4 regions of the Rothia sp. HMSC064D08 genome follow, and region 2 is predicted to be linked to each of the others. Evidence: riboswitches for the same ligand, from Rfam matches in the RefSeq annotation. Region 2 holds a riboswitch; each other region holds the start of a gene.
The links. A riboswitch is a leader RNA that binds a small molecule or an ion and turns the genes downstream of it on or off. The one in region 2 is predicted to bind S-adenosylmethionine.

Region 1 (7,350 bases), on a different contig from region 2:
GGGTCTCGCTGCGTTCAAAGCCCAAACCAGCGTATGGAGGCCAGAAGTTAGCGTCTTCATCCTGCTGGAACTGCGCGGCGGTCCAGGTAGCGACGGCGGTATCGTAAGCGGCGGTATGGGCGAAGGCACCGGCGGCCAGACGGCGGCGTTCCTCCAGAGAGAACCCACCATCCCGAGCGGCGGTCACGGTACGTTCATAGTCTTTGGGGTCTACCACGACGGCAACCGCATCGTGATTCTTCGCGGCGGCACGCACCATTGAGGGACCGCCGATATCGATTTTTTCGATAATAGCGTCTTGGTCGGCGCCGGATGCCACGGTCTCTGCGAAGGGGTACAGGTTCACGACAACCAGGTCGAAGGGCTCAACGTCGAGTTCGTTAAGGGTGTCGATATGCTCCTGCTTGCGGCGGTCGGCCAAAATACCGGCGTGGATGCGCGGGTGCAGGGTCTTCACGCGGCCCTCCAGGCACTCGGGGAACTCGGTAACCTCGGTAACTTCGGTGACGGGCACACCGGCGGCGGCGATCGTGGATGCGGTCGAACCGGTAGACACCAACTTCACGCCTGCCTCGTGCAGACCGCGGGCGAACTCCACCAGATTAGTCTTGTCGTACACGGAAATGAGGGCGCGGCGCAGGGGCAGACGATCGAGCTTCTTCATAGACACTAATTACTCCGTTGCTTCTTGCTCGGTGAATGGGTGGTACCCCGTGGCGGGGTATTGATACTGCCCGCATGCACCGGGATGCGGCGCCGTGCGGGCAGGAAGTTCTAGGGATTTTGAGTTTTGGGGAGGGCAGCGAATTCTGCAAGGGTCCGTACCAAGAGCTGACGTTCTTGCACCTTGATGCGCTCATGCAGGCTTTCTTCGGTGTCACCGTCCTCGACGGGTACCGCGGCCTGGGCGATAATCGTGCCGGTATCGACCCCGGAATCCACGAAATGAACCGTCAGCCCGGTGATTTTAACGCCGTGGGCGAGCGCATCCCGCACACCGTGTGCCCCGGGGAATGAGGGCAGCAACGCGGGGTGAGTGTTGATAATCCGGTTCTCGAAGCGGGCGACCAGCTGCGCATCCACAATGCGCATGAACCCGGCGAATACAACGTAATCGGGAGTGTAGGAGGCGATTTTCTCTTCGAGAGCACGGTTCCATTGCTTACGATCCGCATAGTCTGCCGGTTCGATCAGGAAGGTTTCAACCCCGGCTGCGGCAGCTCGGTCAAGGCCGGTGCAGGGCTTATCAGCGCCTACGGCGACGATCTCTGCTTTCAGCTCGTCAGCCTTTACGGAGTCGAGAATAGCTTGCAGGTTAGTACCGGACCCGGAGACCATTATCACAATTCGCACAGCAATAGTTTAGCGCATCACATAGCGGCTGGGTAGCACCTATGCCACGGGCACCGCACCATAAATTCTGTAGTTAAGCCAATTCCGAAACGATAAGCTGGCGGCCCTCCCCCAGTCCAGATTTTCAGGGTTTCACGGTGATTCTCGTGACCGCAGACCGCCGCAGGGAGGTACCCTTAACCTATGTCAAATATGCCCCCGTCGTACCCCCAAGTGCCGCCGCAGCAACCGATGCCGCCTGCGCCGAAGCGTCCGCAGCTCACTCCCGAAGAGCGCCGCCGCAAGCTGATGCGCAGTTTATGGCTATTGCTTGCGGGTTCTATGCTGACCCTATCGGGAACCCCCTTCTTGTTGAGCCCCTTCCCCCTGTTTCTTCTGCTTTTTGTCTTGGTATTTCTGGGGATTGGGCTGACCATTATGGCGATAGTGCGTAATGCCCAAGGGCGGGGGCCGTGGATTCTCTACGTTGCCGCGGGGCTAAGCCTTCTTTTTGCGGGGTGGACGCTTCTTTCGGGGCTTGTCATGGCGTTGAACCCGGATGCGCAAAACTATCGGCAGTGTTACTCCCACGCGCTGACGGATACCGATATGAAGCAATGTCAAGAATCCTTCGACCATGCAGTGCGCGCCAATACTTCTGTTTCGATCGGTCAGCCTGCTCCATAAGCCCTTCTTGGGGGAGATTTTCAAATAATTGTGCCGAGTGAATCTTAAGGATTCACTCGGCACAATTGCTATATTCCGCTATACTTCTAGCCCTCTAGGTGTTCCCTATATATCGCCATATCGGGCGCGAAAGTTATTTTTTCCTCTTCTTCTGCGAGGATTTCTGACCCGTGGCGGGTTCTTCCTCCGAAGATTCATCCTCGGTCGACTCAGGGGTTCCGAAGATAACAGCCATCGCCTGAGTAGGCGTGAGCTGACGCTTCTCCTGAACGGTAGTCTCGTGCGACTGCTCCGAACCTTCCGTGCTCTCCTGATCGGATGCGGGTGATGCGGCAACCGGGCGCGGCACGGCAAAACGCTTATACCCGGGCTCGTGGAACTCCGCTGACGAGGAGGCCTTCTGCGGCCCAGACTCCCCTGTACGAACGCTCTGCTCCCGTGTCTCCCGATCGCCCTTAGTATCACCGCCATTACCGGAGGTTTCGGGGCGCGGAACACGGTTAAAGACCGGCTTCCCAGGGGCTTTCTCACGCTTGCCGGGCTTGACCGTGCGCGGCGCGTCCTCGGTACCCCCACCGGATTTCTCAGAGGTATCAAGTTCCACGGTGGGTTCATCCGCTCCCGACAGCTCGATGGTTTGCTCGTCAGATGCCGCATCCTTCGAGTCTGCAGCTTCAGCGGAACCGTCTTCACGCAAGGATTCTTGCTCCGTTTTGATACCTAAACCATGCGCTCGCTGCGCCTCTTCCTGTTCGGCAAATTTATTGAGTTCTGCACGGCGGGCGTGCACCTGTTTGACGCGTTCGCGCCGCTGCTGAGCCCGCTCACGCGCCTGCTCTTCACGTTCTTGTGCCTCGCGTTCCTGTTCATCGTTCCTGAGCTGTTCACGCTCCGCCCGCGCCGCGCGACGCTGCTGCAGCATCTCGCTCATGCGACTGCCCAGATTGGGACGTTCATCGGCAAAACGCGGCAACTCGCGACTGCTGTCGGGCAAAAGCACATGGCACAGCAGGTTACCCAACGCGGTACCCGCACCCAGGGTTATTGCGGTCGCCACGGCGAAAGCTGCGGGCGATGCGCCTACCTCGGTAAAACGCCCCACACCCAACGATCCGCTGGAAATCCAACCCAAAATATAAGCCCATACACCGCAGAGCACACCCACCAGCGAACCCAACACGAGCGAAGAAAGCGGCAGCGCAATCACCCGGTAACGTACCTTCATGGTGATCCACTCGTCCACGTGGTCTTCACCTTCACGCAAGAACCACCAACCGGCAACGGCCCCGGCGCCCAGCGAAACCGCCAGACCCGCATACCCGATCCAGCCCAGGCTCTCAGGGATAGCACCCAGCACCGGAAAGAGCGGAAGATCGCCCATCGTCGTCTGCGACCAGCCCACATGCGTATCCACGCCGAACGCAAACCCGGCGCCGGTAGTCCACGACATCGCGTAGATCACCAAGTTCGGGAGGTAACCCAGCTGCAGCAGGGTCACCGCGAGCGCCCCCACCGGCCCGGCGTGAAGTTCCTGGTAGATTGTTGCGATCTGCGACCAGCGCATCATCATGGCAACCACCAGCACCAGAGCACCACCCATAATGAGCGAGAAAATCGCCACCATGGAGGCACGCACAATCGACCACACATAAGAACTCGCCCACCGCGAGTACTGGCTCATCTGCGAAATCTGTTCAGCGGTGTTCACGCCCACCATACGGGCGAGCGAACGCGATTCATAGTAGCCGCCCCAGATCAACCCGACCAGCACCACGATCTGCGGAATCAACGCCGCACCAACAATACCCAACAGATGCCGTTCGGTGCTCGCCCAAGCAAAAGCGACGGCGGCAAAAATACCGTAGGCAGCGCACCCTAATAATACGGGCTTGAAGAATTCCCCCTCATAGGATGCGCGCGCCAGTTTCCGCCCAGACCTAAAGCATAAGAGCACAGGAATAATGCTCAACCCCATGGGCACCAGTGTGAGCATGCCGTGCGGCAGAATAATGCCGAAAGCATTCGGAATATTCAGCGGCACACCGTGCATGAGCAGCCACAGGTGGGAAGCAAGAGTTGCGAGGGCGGGAAAATCCATGCGGTTAAAACCGTTGGTAAACCACACCGCCATGAGCAGAACGAGCACAAGCCCGAAAGAAAGCGCGGCGGTAAAAACTAATTCAACGATGCCCTGCAGCCAGAGTGGCATAGGGGCAGAATACCGGGATGTAGAAGAGCTACTTTTCATCGTTCTTCCATCATGCCATGAAACCCGCCAGCTCGTGTGAGCCTGCTGAGCTTTCGGGGAAATAGTTCCGGTTAATTGGCGGCTAACCTTCGTTAACTGCTCACCGTGAACATAGGGGTTACATGAACGTTACCGATGCGTTATCACCGCTGCAGCGGCGTGTACAGATAACTGCGCCGAGCATTTCTCACGGTCTTCTCGAACACGCAGGTACTCCCCCGGCGCTTACAGCGAAATACGGGACGGACAATTAGTCTTCGATCCACGGATTCACTGCGGGTACGCCCCAGGACCGGTACACCTCAGCTTTTGAAGAAACAATTTCGAGGTCGTGAGCTTGGGCGCTCGCCGCCATCAGACCTTCGAGGGCGGCGGTGGGCAGGGGCTCGGCATCTTTACGTCCGTGACTGTGGGTGCCGCGCGGGGCGCTGCGTCCCGCCCATTCGAGGCTTACGCGCGCATCCACGTTAATGATGTGGTCGGCGAATCTGTCGAGAAGTTCGGCAATCCAGCGGTCGGTCTCTGGGTAGGGGTAGAGTCCTTTGAGCTCGCCTACGCTCAGCACCGAAATGTAGAGGTGTTTATAGGCGCGGCGGCGCAGAAAGGCAACAACTTTGGGATCTGGTGTGGCTTTGCGAATCTCGGCGAGAACATCCGAGTCGAGAAGCAGTCCTGAGGCGCTCATACCCCTATGCTACGCGCAGACCGGCATATTCGACGGCGGGAATACCCTCAGGGTTGGGAAGAAGCAGAAAATTGAGGAATTCGTCGCGCTTAGAAGAAATACGTGCGTAATCCTGAATGCTTACTGCCTGGTAACCGCCGCGTGCGGGCACAGATGCGGCACGCAAATTTTCCTGATAAGAGCGTGCAGGAGTAAGGGGGGATGCTGGAGATGAAGAGCTGTTGTACATTGACAACCATGCGCCGAATGCGCGTTCCTTTCGCGTTGCTCTTGCCTGTACCAAGTGCCACCTAAGGCGGCGAATACAAACCGCTTCGTCATCCGAGCCACCCGTGAACATGGGGTTGGCGTTCGACCATAGTCGGAGCTTATCAGTCGAAACTCTTGAAGCTGAATCCAGGTTACAACAGCTTTCAGGAATCTGTAAACGTGCGAACCCGTCAAAATCTTGTGATTTACATAACGCGATTATGAATGCATATCTGTATATAGCCGCCTCATGGCGGCGTAGTGTGAAGTTTTGGACATTCAGGACAGGTCTACACATTCGAGAAGAATCACGGCACACTGGGTAATGTACAGAAATTTATCTTGCCTCTGATATATCACCATGTCACGTCTGCTTTACGCTTCCGGAAAGAAAGAGTGATAACTGTGAAAAAGACTGTACAGATCATGGGGATAGTGGCCGCAATTTTTCTGATCATTGGGTTTGGCTTGTTCATCCTGGCAGGCTGGGGCTCACTCGTGGAGTATCATGCCCTCGAGTGGAGGGGCGTGCAGCATAAAGGAGCAAGTCCCCTAACGCGAGCAACCGGCAACCTCAGCTACTGGTTCTTAGGCACCGGCTTTCTTACTGGCTTTATCGCCTTGATTCCGTTCTTCACCACGGCGATCAGGAACTCCCGCAAGACGCACAAAAAGTATCCTAAACAGGCTCAAGACCTCCTGAAAGATGGTCAGAACCAGATTGATTCATAGAGTCAGTATCTAAGGAGCGCTCATGAAAAAAGCTATCTACATAGTTGGAGCAACAACTGCAGTGGTCTTCTTTTGTGGCATAGTCCTGTTTATTTTAGGAGAATGGGGCGCTCTCGTGGAGTATCACGCCTCTGAATGGAGGGGTATTCAATTCGAGGGAGCTAGTCCGCTCACACGTGCAACTTTGAATATAAGTTTCCGATTCTTAGGTATCGGCTTCCTCACCGGCATTATCACCTTTATTCTGCTCTTTACAACGACGACCAAGAAGGCACGCAAGGCACAAAATAAGCACAGTGAGCAGAATAAAAACCCCTTGGTAGAAGGCGACCATAACCAGGTTGATTCATAGAGTCAGCATCTAAGGAGTGCTCATGAAAAAAGCTATATACACCGTTGGGGCAGTAGCCGCAGTACTTCTGGTTATCGGGTTTGGATTGCTCATCCTAGCCGGCTGGGGTTCACTCGTGGAATACCACGCCTTCGAGTGGAGGGGCATCGATCCCGCAGGAGCAAGTCCCCTCGTCATGGCGACTAATAATCTGAGCCTATGGTTCTTAGGTATCGGCTTCCTCACCGGCATTATCACCTTAATTCTGCTCTTCACAACGGCGACCAGGAATACACGCAAGGCACAAAATAAGCATGCTGAGCAGAATAAAACACCCTCGGCAGAAGCAGAAGGCCGGGAACAGATGAATCCATAAAGTCAGTTACTCAAGGGGAAAGCATGAAAACTGCACGTATGGTCGGGGCAATAGCTGCACTATTCCTCATTCTCGGTATTGGATTGTTCATCCTAGCGGGCTGGGGAGCAGTCGTTGAGTACCATGCCTTCGAGTGGAGGGGCGTCCAGCCCAAGGGGTCGAGTCCTCTCACACAAGCAGCCACTACCCTCGCCGTGAGCGTCTTATGCGTTGGCTTCCTCACCACCATCATCACTTTTATTATGTTCTTCATAATAGTCATCAAAAATGCACGTAAAAAACGCTCAGCGCATCTTGGACAGACCTCATAACGAATTACCGCGCGCTTCTTTGACACCCTTGAGATAATGGAACGGTGAGCACACCAAACCCTTTCCCCGATATCCCCGTTACTGTTGCGCAGATTATTCGGCAGGCGGGGCATAAGGCATACCAGCGCGGGCTTGCTTATGCCCGTCAGCGTGAAGTGGTGCGCTACACCTACGACGAAGACGAAAACACGCTGGAAGGCCTGGTGAATGGGAGCACCCCTATTCCCTATGAGGTAGATATTCGCTTCTTCCCGGGTTCGGACGCCGATTCCAATCTTTTCAACGCACGATGCACATGCCCAGTCGCTGCCGACTGCAAGCACGCCGTCGCCCTCATGCTCACCGCGCTCGACCGTGCCAAAACCGCGCGGAAAGCCCTCGACAATGCGCCCGGAGGCC
Region 2 (7,350 bases):
CTTTCCTTTGCAGGTTTGCCACCAAACCCAAAAAGGTAGATTAAAGTTTTTAGAGCATTTAGCTGGATCAGCTTTCCCCGCACCGCCAACCTGAGCAATCTCCTGCTCGGTGAGCTCCTCTAAGGGAACAATATCCTTATGCATACTACTTCCTTTCAGTTTCCTTTCAGTCACGAAAAAATTAGAGCAATATAACCCTAACTAACACTATCAACCATCCGGGATTCTCTAAAAATAATCCCTAAAATAGCTTCAACTGAACCTATTTGATTGACAGAATTAAATCTAGCAAGCATAAAAAAAGTATTCAAGAGCAATCTTAAGAAGATTAAGCTATGTTAATAACAAAAAGTAATAAAATTTATTTTATTTGTAAAAAGTTTGACTTATAACCAAAATCGGTGTTCACATTGAAATTTCAAGGAAAAGTTGAAATTAATGGTATCCCCTCATATTTTTGATAGCACTGTTAAATACCCGAAAATCGAACATTGTGCATGAGAATGGAAAATTAAAAAATATTTTTTAAAAACTCCCCCTCTTCCCGCGCCATGTCCACTAATTTGTAACAGAATTATTAAATTACCCAGATTTACTGTCTAAAAGCATAAAAATTAATGCAAATTTTAAGAAAATCTAATATAAATACATGGCGTAGTGTATACTTCTTCTGCTTTCCCAACTACCTATTACATTCACTAACCCTGGATAGGGGCTTCCTTCCCCGCTGTCTCGACATTATCGTGACTCTTCCACTCTTACTAGAAGCGAATCCTCGTGTGGTTGGTATTGGTTATATTTTGACTACCCGGAGCTCGTCTATCAGTATCTATAAAAATCAGGATAACCGCCCTTCCAACCGTGTTTTTTCAATCGAGGTATTCTTGAAAACAGCTTTGTGAAACTGCTAAATTTAAATAGCTGGCAAGAAAGAACATTAATATTTTTATTATATCTTTTAAGGTCAGCTGAAAAAGCATGAGTAGTACAGAAATTATTAAGCCTTATCTATACTGCTCATAATATACAGATAATTACTCTAAGTGATAGGAGAAATGTATGAACCAGGAGATTACACTCCTAGAAGAGATCACCGACCAGGAACTGGCACAGATAAGTGGAGCAGGAACCTGCGAGAATCTCAAAGCTCGTCTAGATGGGAAGAAGTGGCCTCCGGCTACTCTTACGGAATCTATTTTTTATCGTTTGAGCTGCTAATAGTATCGAGAATCTTCATTAAATAATCTATAGGCAGTTATTTAAATATTTTTAGCTAGGGTTAGTCCGGGGTCATGGTCGCATGGTCTCGGACTAACCTTTATATTTTTCTACCCAAACACCACCCGGACCGTCGAGTAGCCCGAGATCGGGTAGGTGGCGTTCTCGGTGGCGGGGGCATCCGACTCGTCACCAGGAATAATGCTCTCGGTCGCCTTCAGCAGCTCCTCCATGAGCAGGCTCAACTCCAAGCGAGCCAGCGGCGCACCCGGGCAGACGTGAATACCGTCGCCATATACTAGGTTGCGGGACTGGTCACGATGCGGGTTATAGGTGAGCGCATCCTCGAACGCGTCCTCATCACGGTTGGCACTCGACCAGTTAATCGTCACCCGCGAATTCGCCGGAATAGTACGCCCGCCCAGCACGGTATCCTCGGTAGTCACGCGGCGGTTCGTCACCAGCGGGTCTTCAAGGCGCATAATCTCCTCAACCGCGGCGGCGATCTCCGCATGCCCCTCCCCCAGTGAGTCACGAAGTCGAGCTTGCTCCTGCGGGTTACGCGCCAAAAAGTTCACGATAATCCCAGCGCACGCCGAAACGGTCGAAAGCTCCCCCACCGTCCAGTTACGAATCAGGCTCACAATCTCTTCATCGGTCATGGTGCGCGGCTCTTGGCCGGGCAGCTGCACGGTGTCGGTCAGCAGCTCAGCGGTCACATCCTGTGGGTTCCCGGCGGCAGCCTGGTCGCGGCACGCATCCAGAAGCTCACGAATATAGGTGTCAAACTCAAGGGCTACCTTGCCGATCTGCTCGCGATCGCGGCGTAGCGTAGCCTCGCGGTTCTTCTCAATCCACTCGATCAGTGGCTTCTCAAGGCTTGCGGGCCAACCCATGAACGCATTCTGAATGCGCATCGCATAAGCCTGCGCGAACCCGTCCATCACATCAACCTCGGTACCGCGCGGCAGATCAGCCACCAGGTTCTTGACGACCTCACGAATTTTCGGCTCGAACTCCCTCAGGCGTTCGGGGGTGAAGTATTTGTCATTCACGGCGCGGAACGTTGTGTGTTCGGGCTCATCCATACCGTTCGGCACGGCGATGTGCCTAGTCGAGACGACATTCGAGTAAATTTCGGGATGGTCAAGCACATGCTGCACATCAGCGTTCTTAAACACGGAGTAGCCCATGAACTCGTCGTGCGCTACGGGGCAGCGGCGGCGCATCTCGTCATAAGCGGCCACCTGGTTCTTCTGAACCTTCTCGCTGCGCAAATCCCAATCATTTTTTACGTTGTCTGTCACGACTTTCTGCCTTCTAGAAGTCACAGGTATGCGGGTGCCGTCAAGTATGCGCGACCGTGCGCTATCCGTGGAGTCGGCAGCGGGAATATCGCGCGACGGCACCACAACCGAAGGATCGTTATAACATCTTTGACACTATCACTTATCCCTCGCCCTCGCAGGATAGGAGTGCCTTTGCTGTGTGGGTATGCAGAGTATCCAGCGACCTTATTTATCCGTGAGCAAGGTGGTTTTTGACACGAACAGGTCGGAAAATCCTACCTGCTCGCGTCCTAGCGAAGCCTCGTCTACCGAGTAGCCGCAAACGGATAGGCGGTGCCTGAGATAACGCCCGCCTCCACGTCTTCCAGGGTTTTGCCGCGAGTCTCGGGCAGGTTACGCCACATGAGCACGGCAATCAGCACGTTCACAACCATGAACCCGAAGAATGAGCCGGTCAGTCCCAGCGCACCCAAAATAACCGGGAATATGAGGGAAAGCAGACCGTTCATCATCCAGCCGCAAAATGCGGAAAGACCCATGCCGACCGCCCGCACCCGAAGCGGGAACAGCTCGCTCATCAGCACCCATGTCGAAACGTTCAGGCAAGTCTGCATCGACCCCACGAACCCAACCACAAGCGCCAGAATGATATAGGGACGTGCGGGGCTGCCCTCCGGCAGGAGCATAGACGCTACCCCGATCAGCAGGTGGAAAAACGCGGTCAGCGAATACCCAGCGATCACCATCGTGCGGCGGTTCACGCGCTCCATCATGCGCAGCGACAAGATTGAGCCGAGCACGGCGATAGCGCCCGGCGCGATATTCGCAATGAGCGCCGAACCCTCGTCAAACCCGGCCTCTTTAAGCACTTTAATGCCGTAGTACATGATCGAGTTAATACCAGTGAGCTGCTGCCCGGCACCCACCAAAATACCAACCAGCAGAATCCGCACAAACCATTTTTCACGCAGGATTTTACCCGTACTTCCCCTAGTCTCCGCGCCGATTTGGGTGCGCGTTTCCTCAAGCGAACGCGCGATGTCCGCAATTTCGGCATCGGCACGTTCGGCGGGGCGGATACGCCGCATAATGGCGCGCGCATCCTCGGTGCGCCCCTGTGCGATAAGCCAGCGTGGGGATTCGGGCATGCGGAGCATACCGATGAAAAGCGCGAACGCAGGCAAGGCGCAGACGGCGAACATCCACCGCCATACGCTGTCGTGTTCGCCCCAGAGGTTGCCGATGATGGCGTTCACGATGAATGCGGCTAGCTGCCCGCCGACGACCATGAGTTCGTTGCGCCCGGAGAGTGAGCCGCGAATTTCGTAGGGTGCGAGTTCGGCGAGGAATACAGGCACGACTGCGGATGCGCCTCCCACGGCGAGCCCGAGCATCGTGCGGCCCATCAACAGTACAGCAATGCTGGGGGTGAAGACGCATGCGAGCGCGCCCGCGATGAAGAGGACTGAGAGTCCGATGATGGTTCTGCGCCGTCCGATGGCATCTGAGATGCGCCCGGTGACCATGGCTCCGAGGGCGGCAGCGAAGGCGAGGGATCCTGTGACCCAGCCTTGAATGGTGTTGTCCATGCCGAGTTCACGGCTCATGGGGTCGAGGGCACCGTTAATAACGCCGGTATCGTACCCGAAGAGGAGCCCGCCGAAGGTTGCCACCAGCGCGATAACCCCTAGGCGGCGGGTGTGCGCGCCCTGCCCGAGCGGGGGTAGTGCACTGGCGCGGTTCGGCGGCTCGGTGGGGATGCTCATGCGGGTATTTTTGTCTTTCATGCGGGTCTTGTACGGCACAGATTGAGAGACCGCACAGTCTTTAAACGCTTGCTGGCTTGGGTATATTCCCGATTAGTTATATTCCCATTTGGCTATATTTATGGATGGGAAGGAGAAGTGTCAGAAAAGCGCTATGCGCTCGGGGGCCGGGAAAATCTCGTTGAGCCGCGCCAGTTCGTCATCATTGAAATGTACGCTTGCGGCCTGCGCGTTTGCGCGTACTTGTTCGGGGGTGGTTGCCCCGGCGATCACGCTGGCGACGGGGTTCTGCTGTTTGAGCCAAGAGATGGATGCTTGAACCTCAGAGATCCCCAGATCGGCGCAGAATTCGCTGTAGGCATCGAGTTGTTCCCAATCGGCTTGCGCGAGTACCTGCGCTTTGGAGTGCGACAGACGTGACCCTGCAGGGATGCTGTCGCGGCGGTATTTTCCGGTCAAAAGCCCGTTGGCGAGCGGGAAATACGGGAGCACCCCCAGCCCGAAGTGGCGGGCGGCGGGAAGAATTTCGAGTTCGGCGCGGCGATCCAGCAGGTTGTAGTGGTTTTCGGCGGCAATAAACCGCTCAGTGCCGAGTTCGCGGGCGAGATGCTCGGCGTGGGCAAGCTGCCACCCCGCAAAGTTGGAGTGCCCCAGGTAACGAACCTTTCCGCTGGTCACGAGCGTATCGAGAGCAGATAGGGTTTCTTCCAGCGGGGTGTTCGGGTCGGGGCTGTGGTAGAAATACAGGTCAATGTACTCGGTTCCAAGGCGGCGCAGTGAACCTTCGACGGCGCGCATGATGTATCGGCGTGAGCCGCGCGCATCCCAGTCGTTGCCGTTGAGGGTACCGGTGGGAAGCCCAAATTTGGTGACGATGATCAGGTCATCGCGGTTGAGGTTGAGTTCGCGCATCGCGGTACCGAACATGGTTTCTGACAGCCCGGGTTCGGCGCCGTACAGGTCGGCAATATCGAAGAAGCCGATACCCGTCTCGACTGCGGCGGCGATCACGGCGTTGGTGCCTTCCTGAGTTTGAGTGGGGGTGCCGGGGCGTCCCAGGTTGTTGCAGCCGATACCGACGGAGGGCACGACCAGCCCGGAGTTCCCCAGGCGTGCATATGCGGGAGATTCGATGCGTTCCATACGTTTACTCTACCGTGTTTGACAGTATGTGGTCGCAACATGACGTTCACGGCGCTCTGCAATTCTCCCGCGAGCAGATAGTTTTGTGACGAGCAGATAACATTCCGCTATCTGTTCGTCGAAATACTATCTGCTCGCGGCTAAACTCGCGGCCAAATCAGGTGGAGGGTTCAATCCGCCGATCCGAACTGCCGCGAACCCGTATGACGTATTGTTTCGCCGCATCCCACAATATTAAGCGGTTATGACCGCTCGACGACATGTGCCGACATATTCTTGCTGGCACCGCGCATCCTGCCTAGAATAGGAACGTTATCTATCCAGAGCGACCGAGAGATCTGGCTCTTAGACGTCGCAGCAACCTCGCCAGCCTCCACCCGTTGGGTGGACGGACAAGGTGCTCCCGCCAGAACCGATAGAAGTGAATTCCCTTCGCGTCTTGCTAAGATTCGGCGTACCTTCGGGCACGCTTCTATCGGGTGAACACGGAGGAATGAAAATGACGACAGTTCACCCGGCTCTTTCTTACGAGCTGTATCCGCCACGATCGCACGCAAGCTGCGATTCCCTGCTCAAAACCATCACCGAGCTTGAGCAAACCAACCCGGATTACGTTTCCGTCACCTATTCGGGCGATGCACAGCGCCGCCAAAAGACGCTAGCTCTGCTCGATCACCTAGTGCATGAAACCTCGCTGAACCCGCTGGCGCATCTAATATGCGTGGGGCATTCCGTGACCGATTTGGAACGCTCGGTTCGTCTAATTCTGGGGCTTGGTGTGCGCGGGTTTCTGGCGTTGCGCGGCGATATTCCGCCCGAAGACACGCGCCCGCTTGAGCTGCCTTTTGCCCGCTACCTAGTGGAACTGATTCGCAGGGTGGAGCGCGAGGATTTCGCACATCTTGCCGCGGGGAAGGTGTCGATTGGGGTTGCGGCATACCCGCATAAGCACCCCGAATCTTCCTCCCTTCTTCAAGACATTGAGATTCTGCTTTCAAAACAGCGTGCCGGGGCGGATTTCGCCATCACTCAGGTTTTCTTTGAGACCGAACGCTATTCGGGGCTGGTGGATGCGGCACGCCTTGCCGGGGTGGAGATGCCCATTATCCCCGGTATTATGCCCGTTACCTCGCTGACTCGTCTGACGAAGCTGTGCGAGCTTGCCGGGCTTGAAGTGCCGCGCGAGCTGGCGCATCGCCTGGAAACCGCGAGCGATCCGCGCGAGCTGCACCGCATCGGCGTGGAACATGCGCTCGACCAATGTCGCAAGGTGCTTGATGCTGGCGCCCCCGGCCTGCATTTCTTCACATTTAACGAGCATGAGGCTGTGCTGGACGTCCTCGAAGAACTCGACGTTCCGCGCTACTCGAACCGTTTCAAACTCCCCCTGAGCGATCTTCAATACCTCTAAACTCCCCTTTTATTTGACACCCTCCCACAGTAAGGAACTAGGATGACCCGCACCCCATTCCCCGCAGCAACCATCGTCGGTTACCCCCGCGTGGGCCGTTTCCGCGAGCTGAAGAAGGCACAGGAAGCGTTCTGGAAAGGCAAAATCACGCAGGATGAGCTGCGCCAGGCGGCCGCAGATGTGCAGCGCACCTACTATGATCGTGTGATTGAGCGCGGTCTTAGCGCCACCGATTCGTCTATTCCGGCGACTTTCTCGTACTACGATCAGGTGCTCGATGCCGTGCGCCTTTTCACCCTCGTGCCCAAGCGCCTTGCCGACGCCAAGGATGCGCGCGGTCTGCTCGATCTGCCCGGGTACTTTGCTCTAGCGCGCGGCACAGAGACGCTGCCTCCGCTGGAGATGACGAAATGGTTCGATACGAACTACCACTACCTGGTGCCCGAGATCGGTCCGGATACCGAGATCAAGCTGAATCTTGAGGCTATCGACGAGCAGCTTGAAGTCGCCAAGGAGCACGGGG
Region 3 (7,350 bases), on a different contig from region 2:
GAAACCCTCAGAACTTTGGTGTTCAAGGTGCTCACTATGCGCTCATGAAATGTATCGAACCAAAGCAGGGTTATTTCTGAAATTTTTAGAGCCCACCATCTGGGCGGGCATTCCGCGAGCCGGTGCGACTTTAGCGGGAGGTCATACCTCATCACTCCTAGATTCAAGGTTTCCATCAGTGTAGCATGGCTCACGGAATGCTGTGATTAAATTTTTTTTGATTTTATTCGAAGAAGTTAAAACGATTCCCCGTTTTTCGGCCGGAACGCTCCGCCAAGTGCATAGACCCCAAGAGAAATTGCGATTGCACATGCGCTCATAACGGCTATACCGCTATACCCCGGAAACTGTGTGAGTAATGTACCGCCGACGGCACCGCTGATAGTTGTTCCAGCGTACATTGCCGTGTTTGAGAGGGATGATACAGTACCGCGAGCTATAGCGGTATGGCTTTGCAGCTCTCCCATGAGGATGGGGAGCATAACTCCTCCGAGAAAAAGTGCAAGCGTAAAAATACCTAAAGCAGTCCAGAAATTAGCTGTCAATGACACTGAGAGATACACAATACTGAGTGCAATAAGCCCCACGAGCATAGTCTTTTGCATACCTATATGTGCGACGAATCGTGACCCTGTGAGGGAGCCTAGAGCGTTGCCACATCCGATTACAAGCATGGCGAAACCGATGGTTGTCTGCGATGCCCCAAAGTCTCGCGCAAACCATGAACCTATGAAAGATAGAGATGCGAATACTCCTGTCTGGAAAATCAGGTACGCCAGGAGGGATAGCAAAAGTGAAGGGGCTTTTAAAACGTGCAGGTAGGGAGTCAGAAAATTTCCATCTTGCGCCGCAGCCACAGGGGGGAATGCTGGGAAAACGTGAATAGAGTATACCCAAGAGAAGAAGAGACGCTGCGGCGATTGCAAAAAATGGTATCTGCCATCCATAAGTGGAGAGGAATGAACCTACAGGAATACCGGCGATTTGGGCTATGGCAAGTCCAGCCGTTGCATACCCCATAGTTTTAATAATGGCTTGTTTCGGCACTGTCATGGGGATAGATGCCCAAATCTGCGGTGAGATCAGAGAAGCGAACACTCCCGCAAGAAACCGGGCGGTAAAAAGAGACCAAAACCCCCATGCTAAACCGCATAAGCCCGTAAAAAGCGTAAAGCCGATGGACCCGGTAAGAATAATGCGCCTGCGATCAATGCGGTCTGACAGCGGGCCTGCAATGAGTGCGAAAACTGCATACCCTAAAGCGTATGCAGAGACGAACCACCCTGATTGTTCTGTGCTGGTGTTGAACTCCTTGCTGAGCAGCGGAAGCAGAGGGGCAGTGAGCAGAGTATCTGTGCCGATGACAAAGAGAGTGCTGAATGAGACAAGCCGCATGGTTGCCTCAGAATTTTGAGGTAGCTGATGAGATGTATTGTGAGAATTCATGGTGTACCCCTTGATGCTATTTCTATGTTCGTCGAAATTAGAATAAATCTATATTATGCTAAAGGGCAAGCCCAAGAGGTAATATTCTGTCACAGAGTCTTGCAGGCTCAATACGTTATGCGAAGAACCTGGAAAGGCATGGTTATGGGTAAAGAACGGCTGCATCACCCCACCCCTGATGATGTGACGTTGGATCGTGTCCTTGGCGCATTGTCAGATCCCATTCGACGAGATGTTCTCGCACGCATTGCTGACCACGGACCGCAGTTCTGCGGTGATTTTGACTATGGAATCGCCAAATCTACGATGTCTTATCATTTCAAAGTGCTCCGAGAATCAGGGCTCATGCACACCGAAGTGCTGGGAACGCACCGTAAAATTACACGCCGAGACAGCGTGATTGAGAATCTTTTCCCCGGTCTTTTAGACTCTGTTGGACTACCACCGGGTCAAGGCCAATGGGATGAATCTGCTGCGGATACTACAGGTGCCTGACTCGGCTAATCGGGTTGAGAGTATACGAATCCCTAAAATGAGGTCAGAGCAAAGGCAATTCATAAAACGTCATCTTTGCAACAATACGCCGAAAACACGTATCCCGCTTGACCGTGCGCGCTTCCTATGAAACTCTAGATGCAGGTCATGAGAGCCAGTGATAAGCCCCAGCTAGCTGGCCGGCAACCCTCCTCCGCGGTGGGGTGCCCTGGGTGAGGACCAGGCGTTGAACACAAAGTACAACGCAAGCGCGGGACCGATGTGCCCGATTCTGGTACATCGTTTTTTCGTTTGCAGAGAAGAAAGCCTAAGAACTCTGTACCGAAATCGGCATGCGGCCCCCTGAACTATCACAAGGAGCTTCGCATGAGCAACACTACAGTCCCGACTCCCGCCAACCCCGCCGGTTGGAAATTTGAGACCCGCCAGATTCACGCGGGGCAGGCACCGGATGCCGCAACGGGAGCTCGGGCGTTACCTATCTACCAGACCACCTCGTTCGTTTTCGAGAACGCAGAACAGGCCGCTAACCGTTTCGCTCTAGCTGAGCTTGGGCCTATCTATACCCGTCTGAACAACCCCACCCAAGAGGTTATCGAAAACCGCATCGCATCCCTTGAAGGGGGAGTGGGTGCGCTTTTGCTGGCCTCAGGCCAAGCGGCTATTACCTATGCGATTCTTAATATTGCGGGCGCGGGCGACCATATCGTGGCTTCCCCATCAATTTATGGGGGAACCTACAACCTACTTAAATACACGCTTGCCGACCTCGGCGTTGAAACTACGTTTGTTGAAAACCCGGACGACCTGCAGCAATGGCGCGATGCGGTTCGCCCCAACACGAAACTCTTCTACGGAGAAACCGTACCTAACCCCCGGAACGATGTGCTCGACATCGAGCCTATCGCCCAGATCGCCCACGACAATGGCGTTCCCCTAATCGTCGATAACACCGTTCCCACCCCATACCTTGTGCGCCCCATCGAATTTGGGGCAGATGTGGTAATCCATTCCGCCACGAAATATCTGGGTGGGCACGGCACCTCAATCGGCGGCGTTATCGTGGACTCCGGGAATTTCGACTATGGTGCCGACCCTGAAAAGTTCCCCAAGTTCAACGAGCCAGCACCTGGCTACCACGGTTTAGTTTATGCCCGTGACTTGGGCAAAGACTCCGCCTTCGGTGCGAACCTTTCCTATATTCTCAAGGCGCGAGTTTCGCTTCTGCGCGACACCGGGGCGGCGATCTCTCCAACTAACGCCTTCAACATTGGTATCGGTCTGGAGACTCTTTCCCTGCGCATCGAACGCCATATCGAGAACGCGACCAAGGTCGCAAACTGGTTGGAGGAGCATCCGCTGGTCGATCAGGTGATCTGGGCCGGTCTGCCTTCATCGCCCTGGTACGAGCGAGCCCAAAAATACCTGCCGAAGGGACCGGGCGCCGTTGTGGGATTCACCCTCAAAGACGCAGACCTGGAACAGACTCGCACCTTTGTGGACGCTCTGCAGCTGCACTCCAATGTTGCGAATATCGGCGATGTACGCTCGCTTGTTATTCACCCTGCATCCACCACCCACTCGCAGCTTTCCGAGGAAGAGCTAGAGGCAATTGGGGTGAGCAAAAACTTTGTGCGTCTCTCGGTAGGTATCGAAAATATTGACGACATTATCGCAGACCTAGAATTGGGTTTTGCAACTCTGAACGCCTAACCTGCACCGCCGCGACCGGGCTGCACAGTAAGTGCCCGGTCGCGGTATCGGTTTCTCGCCTGCCATTACCAACTACCGGTTACCCAGGAGAAAACATGACGGAAAATACCGTACACGCCACCTATCTGTCGCAGCTGCAGCATCCCAGCGCTCAGGGGTACCTGCGGCAGATGGCGATCGGTGATTTCACCCTCGAAAACGGTACCGTGCTTCCACAGGTAAACATCGGGTACGAAACGTGGGGGACTCTTAATAAAGCTGGGGACAACGCGATTCTTATTCTGCACGCCCTCACCGGTGACACCCATGTTTCGCGTGGGATTCCCACATCGGATATGCCTGCACCCAGTATCCGTGCGGTCGAAAGTGATGGTTGGTGGGAAGGTATTGTGGGGCCGGGCGCGGTGGTCGATACCACCAAATATTTTGTGATCGCCCCCAATATCTTGGGCGGATGCTACGGCTCAACCGGCCCGGCAAGCATCGTACCCGAGGGATACCCGGGCGCCGGGAAACCCTGGGGATCACGCTTCCCTCACGTCACTATTCGCGACTCGGTACGAGCCGAAGCCGAACTTATCACCCGGTTAGGGATTAAGAGTTTTCACCACGTCATCGGAGGATCGCTCGGCGGAGCACGCGCTATCGAATGGGCGGCAACCTTCCCCGAGCTGGTACGTGGATGCGCGGTCATCGCCGCCGGCCCCGCCGCCACTGCCGAACAGATTTCCTGGGCGCACACCCAGAACCTCGCCATCCGTGCTGATGCCAATTTTGTTTCCGGCGACTATTACGGGGGAACGGCACCCACAGCCGGGCTCGCGCTGGCGAGGCGCATAGCCCATACCACCTACCGCAGCCCAGCAGAGTTGGAGCACCGCTTTGGGCGGCAGGCAAACCGCGGAGAATCCACCGACGGCGGGTCCATCGGTGAGAACCGCGGACGGTATGCGGTCGAAAGCTACCTAGACCACCACGGCGATAAGCTCGTTGAGCGTTTTGACGCCAATAGCTACCTTGCCGTGAATGAGGCGCTAATTTCACACGATGTTGCACACGGGCGCGGCAGCCTCTCGCATGCGCTTGCGCTCAGCGACTGCAAGTGGACTATCGCCGCCGTAAGCACCGATCGTCTGTTTTTTCCGCACGAATCGTATCGTCTGGCGGAGGCGCTGCCGGTTCCCGTAAAGGTCGATATTATCGAATCCGACCACGGACATGACGGTTTCTTAGTCGAATCCCGCCAGTTGGAGGCGATTCTCGCTAAGGCTCTCGGAGTCCCGGTTCCCGAGCGAGAGCGCGCTGTCGATGAAGAAAAATCTCTTCATGATATATCCGCTCTTTTCGGTTCGCCTCTTGAAACACAAAAACAGAACTAGCTTTCGTTTTTATATATCCGAACATAGAAACCGTACATAAAAGCCTTGTGAGGACTATATTTCGGCGTGAAATAAGTCCCCACAAGGCTTTGTGTACGGTACCGATATTTGTGAATGGACGAGGTTAGCACCAGGTCACATTCTCGGGGTCAAGGCCGTGGGCGCGGGCATTCTCGTAGATGATGTCCCGCAGCCAGACAGCCAGTCCCGCAGCGAGCTTCTCGTAGTGCTCGTTGAAACGGGCGTCCTCAACATAACCGCGTGCCAGAATTACGTGTTTGGCGGGGGTTACCTCGAAGAAGAAAAGTGAGGCGCGGTGCCGCTCGGCAAGCTCATTCGCTTCCTCACTGCCCGGCTGCACGCCACGAGTGAAAGCCTCGACGAGGGCTTGCTCAACCGTGTCAAGCTCCTGCTTGCCCTTCACCCAGTCGGTGCGGCTCATAGCCGCAGTACGGCGTTGGTATTCAGCCCAATCGTCGGTGTGCCCGTAACGCTCCTGCGCTTCTTGCTCATGTGCGGGGTTGAACCCGTCGCCCATAATTTCTGCTTTTTCTGCAGCGGTAAGCTGTTCGTTCTTAGGTGCCATTGCATCCTCCAAAAGTTGATCTAGTGTTGTTAGCATGCGCTCATAGGCGGCCATTTTGCGCTGGAGCATATCTCGCTGGGCGAGTAGATGCTCGGTGCTGTTCGCTTCGTCCTGCAGTACGCTGCGAATGGCTTCAAGGCTCATGCCAATGGCGCGATACCCCATAATGACGGTGATGCGCTCAAGATCGGCATCGCTGTAGTAGCGGTATCCGTTGAGCTCATCGTGCGCGGGGCTGATCAGACCCCGCTGTTCCCAGTGGTGAAGCGTGCGCACGGTCAGCCCGTGCAGGGATGCAGCCTCTCCTACGGTGTACTCGTGCTGCCCGCCATCTGGTGTAGTGTTCGCGTCCATGTTTTTACTGTAGATCCTGACGTTGGGTGAGGGTCAAGCCTTGAGCGGAAATCTAATTCGGTTGTTTATGGCAGGCTCCTCGGTAAGATGAAGATATGAGCGAAAATACGTACATTGTCGAATATTCCCGACCCGAGGATGAACGCGCCGGAACCCACCTGGTGCTTCTGCTGCACGGGTACGGTTCGCACGAGAAAGACCTGCTGTCGCTGGCTGAACATCTGCCGCAGGAGGGCATCACCTACGCGGGAATGCGCGCCCCGCAGCCGGTAGGCACCCAGTTTTCGGCGGACGCAACCGGTGCCCACATTCCCGCCGAGGCCATAGGTTACCAGTGGTACCCGCTGGACCAACAGCTCAACGCGGATGTGCGGACCATAGAACAGGCCAGCGACTACGTGCTGGAGTGGGTCGAGCAGCACGAATCACACTACGCTTCGGTCGCGCTGGTGGGGTTCTCGCAAGGCATGGCGGTGGCGACTTCTATGGTGCGGCATCGCCCAGGAAAATTTGTTGCACTGGTGGGGCTCTCCGGGTACGCGGTCGAATCGGACTCTCCTTACTTCAAGGACGACGAGCTCAAAGCCACCGAGCTGCCCGTTTTCTTCGGCAGGGACCAGGAAGACCCTATTATTCCGCAGCCCTTCGTGGATTACACCTACGAGTGGATTCGCGCGTACACCGACGGCATCAAAGTTCTGTATGCGGGCACCGGGCACGGGGTAAGCGCCCTGGAAATTCGCCATGTGGGCGAGTTCATCGACGTGAAGGTGCTGGGCAACGCGCCCCGAATCCGTGCCGAAAAAGTTGCGGATGCTGCGGGTAACGCTGGGGCGTCAGAGCAAGGGTCAGCTGACTAAAAGGACCTGAATAACGCATCTTGGGTTGTGTAACGCACCTTCCGGCGGTGCGTTACACAACCCAAGATGCGTTATTGCGGGAAGGGAAAGGACAGAAAACCTAGTCCTGAGCCACCTGCACACTTACCCCGTTGAAGCTCACCATATCGCCCGGATGCAGCTGTTTGCCCCGCGCCTCCTCAATCTGCCCATTGACCTTTACCAGCCCATGCTGGATTACTTCGCGTGCCTGTGCACCGTCTTCGACCAGATTAGCCAGCTTCAAAAACTGTCCCAGACGAATCATTTCGTCACGAATATAGATTTTCTCCATGTCACCAGTGTATCGGCGGGAGGATGCCATGTGCGGCAGTCATACTAACCCGCCACGTGTCCCTCATCTACACGCTCTAACTAAACACTGTCTACCGTTACCCAGAAACTACACGGTAACGCAGGCAGGCAATGATACCCTAGTATCTTGTACTTGTGACCGTATATCCCGGCGCTTACCGCGCGCGGAAAAACACTGAACTCA
Region 4 (7,350 bases), 110 kb from region 2:
CCGGAATCCTTCGTTGTGACGAGTGCCGACCATTCGGGCTGCGAATACAGGTCAATAACCTTGATGGGCGAACCATTCGCGCGTGCCAGCAGGGCAGCGGATCCGGCGGTTGAGCCGACGTCGATATTCCCGGAACGCAGCGCCTCGTTGGCTTTATTAGACCCTGCTGACTTAACCCATTCGACTTTCTTGTTCTGCTCTGAGAGCACGGTCTCTAGCCAGCCCTTTTTCCTGATAATCAGCGAGAGCGGGTTATAGGTTGCGTAGTCAATGGTAACTGTGTCTTTGCTCTTGGGTGCACCTGCACCGGGTGTTCCGGCGCCTTCACCGGCGCATCCGGCAAGAACGGTGGTGAGAGCGGTAAACGCGAAGAATCCTTTGAGGGCTTCGGCGCGGGTGATGGGTTTCATGGGGGTTCCTTGGGGTAGCGTTACGACTGAATATAGAGCGATCATTCGCTCGGTAAGTGTGTAAAATCCACAAAAATTCACGGGAGGGGAGAGGCTAAGCACGCCGGATTTGCCGAAATTACTCGGGCAACCGCCAGCTTGCGGCTATAACAACGATGCGCGTGCGGTCCGCAAGACCTAGCGTTCGTTCACGCCCAGCTCGGCAAGAAGCTCGGCGCGCAGGCTCGTGAGTTTACTATCGGCGCGATCACGCGGTCGTGGTGTATCTATCGTGACGATGCGCTGGATCGTGGCGGGCGCATCGGCTGAATTCTTACCGAGTACGATCACCCGGTCCGAGAGGTACAGCGCTTCTTCTACATCGTGCGTGACGAGCAGAATCGTGGTCGGGTCTTGCCGGTGAATGTCGAGCAGTAAATCCTGCATATTGATGCGGGTCAGCGCATCGAGTGCACCGAACGGTTCATCGAGTAGCAGCACCCCGGGGTTGCGAGCCAGCGCCCGCGCCAGGGAAACACGCTGTGCCATGCCGCCGGAAATCTCGCGCGGATGGTGGGTTCCGTACTCGCTTAGCCCCACAAGATTCAGCAGGCGCTGCACATCTCTTGTGCCTTGAGATTTCGGGGTTCCCGGCGGCAGCCCGAGCGCCACATTATCGGCGACGGTGCGCCAGGGCAGTAGGCGCGGTTCCTGAAAACCGATCGCCACGCGGTCATCAAGCCCCTTCACCTCGCGTTCGCCAATGCGCACTCGCCCGCTCGTGATGCGGTTCAGTCCGGCGGCGGCACGCAGCAGCGTTGATTTGCCGCATCCTGACGAACCGATCACCGAAATAATCTCGCCTTCTGCGGCGGTAAACGATATGTCACGCAGAACTTCGTGCGTGCCTTTGCCCGGCTGTGGGAAAGACTGGCCTACGGACTCGAAGGCGATAGGTTGTGCCGTGGTGTTCTGTGCCGCGGTGAGTACGGCTGCATGTGTTTGCGTCATCTCACGTCCATCGTTCCTGGCGTTAGCACCCGCACTCGGGTTGCTGCGATGTCGTGGAGCCAGGTCTCTCAATCGCTCTGGATGGGTAATACCCTTCAACGGTAGGGCAGAGCGCCCGCGGTGCGCCAAGAATATGTCGCAAGATGTCTTTACGTTGCGTTTGTGGTGCGTAACATTACGGGCGACAGTCACAAACATTAATATTCGTCATAATATCGCACCAACCACGACACCCCTTATACACTCAAAAACAAGGATTATGAGTCCCGGCGTAAAGCTCTGGCTAGCCGGGCGGCAACCCTCTCCCGTAGCGGGGTGCTCCAGATGATGATCTGGCTTCAAGGGACACGAAGCAAGTACGGCGCGAATGCGCCACCTGCACGACTTGGAACACCAAGAAGGTCACCACTTATAAAGGAGGCGGCGCGCGGGGTGCAGGAATACCCGAACATTCGCGAAAGGAACGTAGATGGCTGAGCAGAAGAAGCGCATCGCAGTTAACGCATTCGACATGACCTGTGTGGGTCACCAGAGCTTCGACCTCTGGCGCCACCCCCGCTCCCGCGCTACCGAGTACAACACCATCAAATACTGGACCGACCTGGCACAGATCCTTGAGAAGGGCTTCTTCGACGGCGTATTCTTAGCCGATGTTGTGGGCATCTACGATATTTACAAGAACTCCGCCGCACCCGCTATCGAAGGTGGCGCGCAGGTGCCCGTGAACGATCCGTTCATGCAGATCTCCGCAATGGCTGCCGTAACTGAGCACCTAGGCTTTGGCGTGACCTCAGCCGTCACCTACGAGCAGCCCTATACGCTCGCACGCAAGTACGCTTCCCTTGACCACCTCACCAACGGGCGCGTGGGCTTTAACGTGGTGACCTCATACCTGCCCTCCGCCGCCGAATGCCAGGGCCTCGAAACCCAGATTGAGCACGATACCCGATACGAACTCGCCGAAGAATTCTTGGATGTCTGCTACAAACTCTGGGAAGGCTCCTGGGAAGACGGCGCGGTCGTCAAAGACCGCGAGAAGGGCATCTACGCCGACCCCGCCAAGGTGCACCCGATTCAGCACAAGGGCAAGTACTTCAGCGTGCCTGGTGCGGGTCTAACCGAACCCAGCCCCCAACGCACCCCCGTGATTTTCCAGGCGGGCGCATCCAGCCGCGGGCAGAAGTTCTCGGGCAAGCATGCCGAAGTTGTGTTTATCGGTGCGCTCCGCCCCGATCTGACCCGCATTATTACCGACCGTATCCGTGACCGTGCCGAAGAGAACGGCCGCGGCCGCGACGAAATCAAGGTTTTCGCGATGCTCTCCATCATTGTGGACGAAACCGAAGAGAAGGCGAAGGCAAAGTACGAAGAGTACCGCAAGTACGTGAACCTGGAATCTTCGCAGGCCATTATCGGCGGCTGGTCCGGCGTGGATCTTTCCCAGTTCGACGAAGACGAGGTACTCAACTATGTGAAGACCGAGTCGATTCAGTCCTTCCTCACCCCCTTCACCCTGCAGGCCAAGGATAAGCAGTGGACGCGTAAGGATATTGCCGAGCACTGCACTATTGGCGGTATGGGCGAGGTTATTGTGGGCGACCCGCAGCAGGTGGCCGACGAGCTTGAACGCTGGATTGATGAAGGTGGCCTGGACGGTATTAACCTGGCATACCACGTTTCGCCCGGCTCCTTCGAGGACTTCATCGAGTTCGTGGTTCCCGAGCTGCAAAAGCGCGGGCGCTACCGCACCTCCTATGAGGGTGAGACCCTGCGCGAAAGCCTGTTCGGCAAGGGACAGACTAAGGTTGCAGACTCCCACCCGGCCGCGAAGTACCGCGGCGCCTACGTGGGTAAGCCCTCCACAGCAGACACCCCGGCACGCGCGATCGCGAACTAACCAACTCTGCTTCGTTTCCTCCACAATATATTGAAAACAGTGCAGAACCCGCCCCTCTCCGGTTTGACCGCCGGGATGGCGGGTTCTCGCATGCCCGAACCTGGTAGCCCTTTAGAATGGGGTGCATGAGCGAAACAACCCTATATGATCCTCAAACCCGCTGCCCCTGCACAAGTGGCGAGGTATACGGTGCCTGCTGCGGGCGGTACCTGGGCGAGTTTGCCGCATCCGGAACCCTGAACGCGCCCACGCCGCTGGCTCTGATGCGCTCGCGATTTACCGCCTTCGCCCTGCACGATGCGCCCTACCTGCTGGCAAGCTGGCACCCGCACACGCGCCCCGCCGAGCTAACGCTGGATGAAACGCTGCGCTGGTACCGGCTGGATATTCTGGGCTCTTCGGGCGGTCCCTTCGATGCGGCGGGCACGGTCGAGTTCGCGGCGTACTACCGCTCAGTTCCCGGCACGCCCGCCGAAGAACGTGTGAAAGGTGCCATGCACGAAAAATCCCGCTTCGAGAAAGTAAACGGCACCTGGTACTACCTAGATGGCGAGGTCAGCTAAGCGTTTCCCCATCGTGCGGCATGGCAGAAATATTCCTCTTGTGGTATGTTTTTGCCATGATATCGGTCGCGGAATATGCCCAGCACGCCGGGGTGAGCCCCCGAAGCGTGCGTGCACGCCTTGAACGAGGATCTTTGAGTGGACAAAAAATCGCCGGGCGGTGGATGGTTTCAGATAACCCGCACGAGCATCACTCCGCACATGGGCGCAAAATCTCGATGTCATCCTTCAATCAACTTGCCGCCTATCTTGACGGTAACAGTGCATCCCTTACCCCCGATGCACGCCGCCGTGCCAAAGAACGTGCACATAACCTCTCCGAACGTGGGGTAGAAGCTCTTAGGCAGTATGCAGTGCGTGCAGATGCGAAACTTCAATTCTATGCTGTGCCTTCTGCTGACCTGCATGACTTGATGGACGAACGAACATTAGCGCTTACGGGTGTCAGCCACGAATATTCGGAAATTTACGGGGCTACCGTAGAAGCATATGTGACTCCCCACAATCTCGAATCCCTGAAATTTATCTACGCACTGCGTGAAGTTCCGGCACAGGATGCCAACGTTATTCTTCGCGCAGTCAAAGAGTTGCCTAAGATTCGTCCCTTGCACGTTGCGGTTGACCTCCTAGTTTCCAAAGACCCGAGAAGCGAGCGGGAAGCGGAACGCCTGATGAAAGAACTCATAAACCGTGCATGACCAGAAAACGATGAAAATCCCAGCCCAGGGCGCAGAACTTGAATCCTGGCTTGGGTTGGCAGACATTTCCGATCTAGTTCCTCAGGGTTGGTCCCTCGCCGGTGGAAGCATGATGAGGTTGCTCGCGTGTGAGCGTGGATATGAGGGCTCTCGGGCAACCCGAGATATTGACGTTGTTCTTAATATTCGCGCTCGACGTCGGCTTATTGGGGAATTCGTCCACGCACTCAAGAGCACAGGATTCGTCATTGATGGGTATAACGCTTCCGGGCAAAACCACCGATGGGTGCGAGGCTTAGCTCAAATTGATATTTTGGTACCTTCGGGACAATCCGAGAAAACCCTGTCCTATGACTTTTCCGGGCTGGGAAAAGTCCTGATGACTCGTGGTGCCCAATTTGGCATAGACCGCACATCGTCAGTTGCTGTGGAATGCGCGGGTCGCACGTTCTTGGTGAATCGCCCCGATGCCCTGGGGGCACTCTACGAAAAATGCTCAGCCCTTTTGAATAATGGCGACACACATAAACAACGCCATCTTCATGACATTTTGGTGCTTGTATGCCTGCTTTCAACCTCTGAACGCCGAGACCTGATAGGACTTAGCGGCAAACAAAGGTCAAGACTGGCATGGGGGCTGCGCAGAGCTTTAGCGGAACCCGGTATTGGCCGTCCTCGTGAGCGTGAGATGGCACAGGATATTGTGAGCTTCCTTGATGAAAGTCTCAAAAACTAGTCCTGTGTTTGCTATGTTTATGCCATGAGTGACGTTATCTCGCAGGAATCTTTCGACGCGCTCGCCCTCTATTTCAACGGGGGAGGGCACCTGCTTACCCCGGATGCGCGCCGCATCGCCGCCGAACGCGCCCGCATCCTCTGCACTTGCGGGCTCGATGCACTCCGGCAGTACACGCACCGCACCGGGATGACTGCGCACTACTACGTGGCACCCTACGATACGAGCGACTTGCTGCGAACGGGTGCGGATGCGCTCGCGCTCACCGGGGCTCGGCACGAACTTTCGGGGATGAAAACCCCTCTGATAGACGCCTACATTCTGCCCAGGGACCTCACAAAGTTTGCCCCGAATTGGGGTTTGGAACCTGCCCCTCCCGCGCGGGCGAACGTGATTCTGCGCAAGGTTTTTACCCTTCCGCGGGTGCTGCGCCTGCACGTGGCGGCAGACCTGCTGCACGCCTGCGATATTGGCGTGGTGGATGAGCGTGCACAAGAGGGGGCCGAGCGCATTATGAAAGAATTATGCCGCCCAAGCGAACGGTAGAATTCTCGATTAATCTGAGCCAGCCCGCGCCGTCTCTGAGCAAGAGGGCGCGGGCTGGCTCGCATTCAAACGCGTTGTCTGCGTGTATAGGTGCGCTGAATTGGGTTTACCTGAAAGTAAACCTATGCGAAGAATACCAGGAAAAACAGGTGAAGTTGTATACCTGCAGCCGTGAAATTTCTGACGTTTTCGAGTGCATATCCACACCCCCGTAGGTGTATAAAAAGGCTCTTTTTGAATAAAGCGTAGTTTTCCGCCGCTTCTCTTCAAAAAGAGCCTTTTTATACCCGATATATACCCGGGATTTCAGCCAACGCTAGTGCGTGAGACCGTTGATAATACCCATGCCGAAGTAGATAACGAACACCGCCGACACCACGTACATGAGCCAGTGCACCTCGCGCCCGCGACCCTGAACCAGGCGGATAAAGGCGTAGGAGACGAACCCTGCACCAATACCGTTAGCGATCGAGTATGACAGCGGCATGAAAATAATGGTCATGAACGCCGGGATACCCAGGCCCCAATCTTGCCAGTCGATATGCACGGCCTGGCGCACCATCAGGAACCCAACAACTACCAGAGCGGGGGCGACCGCCTCAAAGGGAACGATCGTCACCAGCGGCGAGGCGATAATCGCCACCAGGAACAGCACACCGGTTACGATATTCGCCAGACCTGTGCGGGCACCCTCACCAATACCGGTTGCCGACTCCACAAAAATCTGGTTCGCAGAGCCGGATGCGCCGCCGCCGACCACGGAACCGACCGCATCCACGAGCAGCACCTCGTTAATGTTCTCGACCTTGCCGTCCTTATCGATGGTGCCCGCTTCGGTTGCTAAGCCTACCGAAACGCCCATGGCGTCAAAGAAGACCGAGAGCAGAATAGCGAACACCAGCAGGGATGCGCCCAGCACGCCGATAGCGCCGAACGCGCCGAATCGTGCAGACCCGATAAGCGAGAAATCGGGGGCTGAGAAGGAAAAATTATTGAGCGCGGGAACGTTGAGCGACCAGCCGGTCGGGTTTCCTTTGCCGCTGCCGATATGGAAAACCGCCTCTAGGATGATAGACAGCGCGGTAGATGCCACTACGCCAATGAGGATAGCGCCGCGCACATTGCGGATAAACAGGGCGATGGTGAGGAAAAGACCGAAAATAAACACGAGAGTAGGCCAGCCAAGTAGGTGACCACCCACGCCGAACGAGACGGGAACGGTGGTTCCTGCGGCATCCGGCATGCGGCGGATAATCCCGGAATCAACCAGTCCGATAAAGGCGATAAAGAAGCCGATTCCCGCCACGATTGCGGTTTTGAGGCTCTCGGGGACCGCCTCGAAAACGGCGGTGCGGAAGCCGGTGAGGACCAGCACGGTCATAATAAGACCGGCGATAATCACCAAGCCCATAATATCTGCCCATGTCAGCCCGGGGGTGGTTGCGATCGTGGACGCCAGCAGCGCGTTGACGCCCAGTCCCGCCGCCATCGCGAAAGGCTGTTTAGCAAT

Region 1: it holds a riboswitch for S-adenosylmethionine, as region 2 does, so the genes downstream of both, HMPREF2625_RS05570 (nuclease PIN) here and HMPREF2625_RS00490 (methylenetetrahydrofolate reductase) in region 2, are expected to answer to the same signal.
Region 3: it holds a riboswitch for S-adenosylmethionine, as region 2 does, so the genes downstream of both, HMPREF2625_RS06345 (bifunctional o-acetylhomoserine/o-acetylserine sulfhydrylase) here and HMPREF2625_RS00490 (methylenetetrahydrofolate reductase) in region 2, are expected to answer to the same signal.
Region 4: it holds a riboswitch for S-adenosylmethionine, as region 2 does, so the genes downstream of both, HMPREF2625_RS00880 (LLM class flavin-dependent oxidoreductase) here and HMPREF2625_RS00490 (methylenetetrahydrofolate reductase) in region 2, are expected to answer to the same signal.

Annotation. Positions count from the first base shown of each region.
Region 1 covers NZ_KV797899.1:29,142-36,491, reverse strand. Annotated here, with positions in the region: gene purH (bifunctional phosphoribosylaminoimidazolecarboxamide formyltransferase/IMP cyclohydrolase) at 1-664, opposite strand, end outside; gene purN (phosphoribosylglycinamide formyltransferase) at 775-1,338, opposite strand; gene HMPREF2625_RS05585 (hypothetical protein) at 1,537-2,019, shown strand; gene HMPREF2625_RS05580 (cell division protein PerM) at 2,153-4,267, opposite strand; gene HMPREF2625_RS05575 (PIN domain-containing protein) at 4,518-4,952, opposite strand; gene HMPREF2625_RS05570 (nuclease PIN) at 4,957-5,235, opposite strand; SAM riboswitch class IV at 5,214-5,342, opposite strand; gene HMPREF2625_RS05565 (hypothetical protein) at 5,607-5,933, shown strand; gene HMPREF2625_RS05560 (hypothetical protein) at 5,956-6,285, shown strand; gene HMPREF2625_RS05555 (hypothetical protein) at 6,308-6,640, shown strand; gene HMPREF2625_RS05550 (hypothetical protein) at 6,664-6,951, shown strand; gene HMPREF2625_RS05545 (DEAD/DEAH box helicase) at 6,996-7,350, shown strand, end outside.
Region 2 covers NZ_KV797887.1:71,208-78,557, reverse strand. Annotated here, with positions in the region: gene HMPREF2625_RS10885 (hypothetical protein) at 1-144, opposite strand, end outside; gene HMPREF2625_RS10835 (bacteriocin) at 1,060-1,218, shown strand; gene HMPREF2625_RS00505 (cytochrome P450) at 1,329-2,525, opposite strand; gene HMPREF2625_RS00500 (sugar porter family MFS transporter) at 2,813-4,294, opposite strand; gene HMPREF2625_RS00495 (aldo/keto reductase) at 4,415-5,416, opposite strand; SAM riboswitch class I at 5,730-5,838, shown strand; gene HMPREF2625_RS00490 (methylenetetrahydrofolate reductase) at 5,916-6,827, shown strand; gene metE (5-methyltetrahydropteroyltriglutamate--homocysteine S-methyltransferase) at 6,870-7,350, shown strand, end outside.
Region 3 covers NZ_KV797899.1:215,717-223,066, forward strand. Annotated here, with positions in the region: gene HMPREF2625_RS11170 (MFS transporter) at 237-947, opposite strand; partial or broken gene HMPREF2625_RS11175 (MFS transporter) at 943-1,446, opposite strand; gene HMPREF2625_RS06340 (ArsR/SmtB family transcription factor) at 1,591-1,941, shown strand; SAM riboswitch class IV at 2,085-2,198, shown strand; gene HMPREF2625_RS06345 (bifunctional o-acetylhomoserine/o-acetylserine sulfhydrylase) at 2,308-3,654, shown strand; gene HMPREF2625_RS06350 (homoserine O-acetyltransferase MetX) at 3,750-5,033, shown strand; gene HMPREF2625_RS06355 (MerR family transcriptional regulator) at 5,158-5,973, opposite strand; gene HMPREF2625_RS06360 (alpha/beta hydrolase) at 6,069-6,833, shown strand; gene HMPREF2625_RS06365 (RNA-binding S4 domain-containing protein) at 6,934-7,176, opposite strand.
Region 4 covers NZ_KV797887.1:177,172-184,521, forward strand. Annotated here, with positions in the region: gene HMPREF2625_RS00870 (aliphatic sulfonate ABC transporter substrate-binding protein) at 1-410, opposite strand, end outside; gene HMPREF2625_RS00875 (ABC transporter ATP-binding protein) at 588-1,400, opposite strand; SAM riboswitch class I at 1,405-1,488, opposite strand; SAM riboswitch class IV at 1,656-1,765, shown strand; gene HMPREF2625_RS00880 (LLM class flavin-dependent oxidoreductase) at 1,870-3,297, shown strand; gene HMPREF2625_RS00885 (YchJ family protein) at 3,423-3,860, shown strand; gene HMPREF2625_RS00890 (hypothetical protein) at 3,899-4,558, shown strand; gene HMPREF2625_RS00895 (hypothetical protein) at 4,551-5,294, shown strand; gene HMPREF2625_RS00900 (hypothetical protein) at 5,319-5,840, shown strand; gene HMPREF2625_RS00905 (NCS2 family permease) at 6,157-7,350, opposite strand, start outside.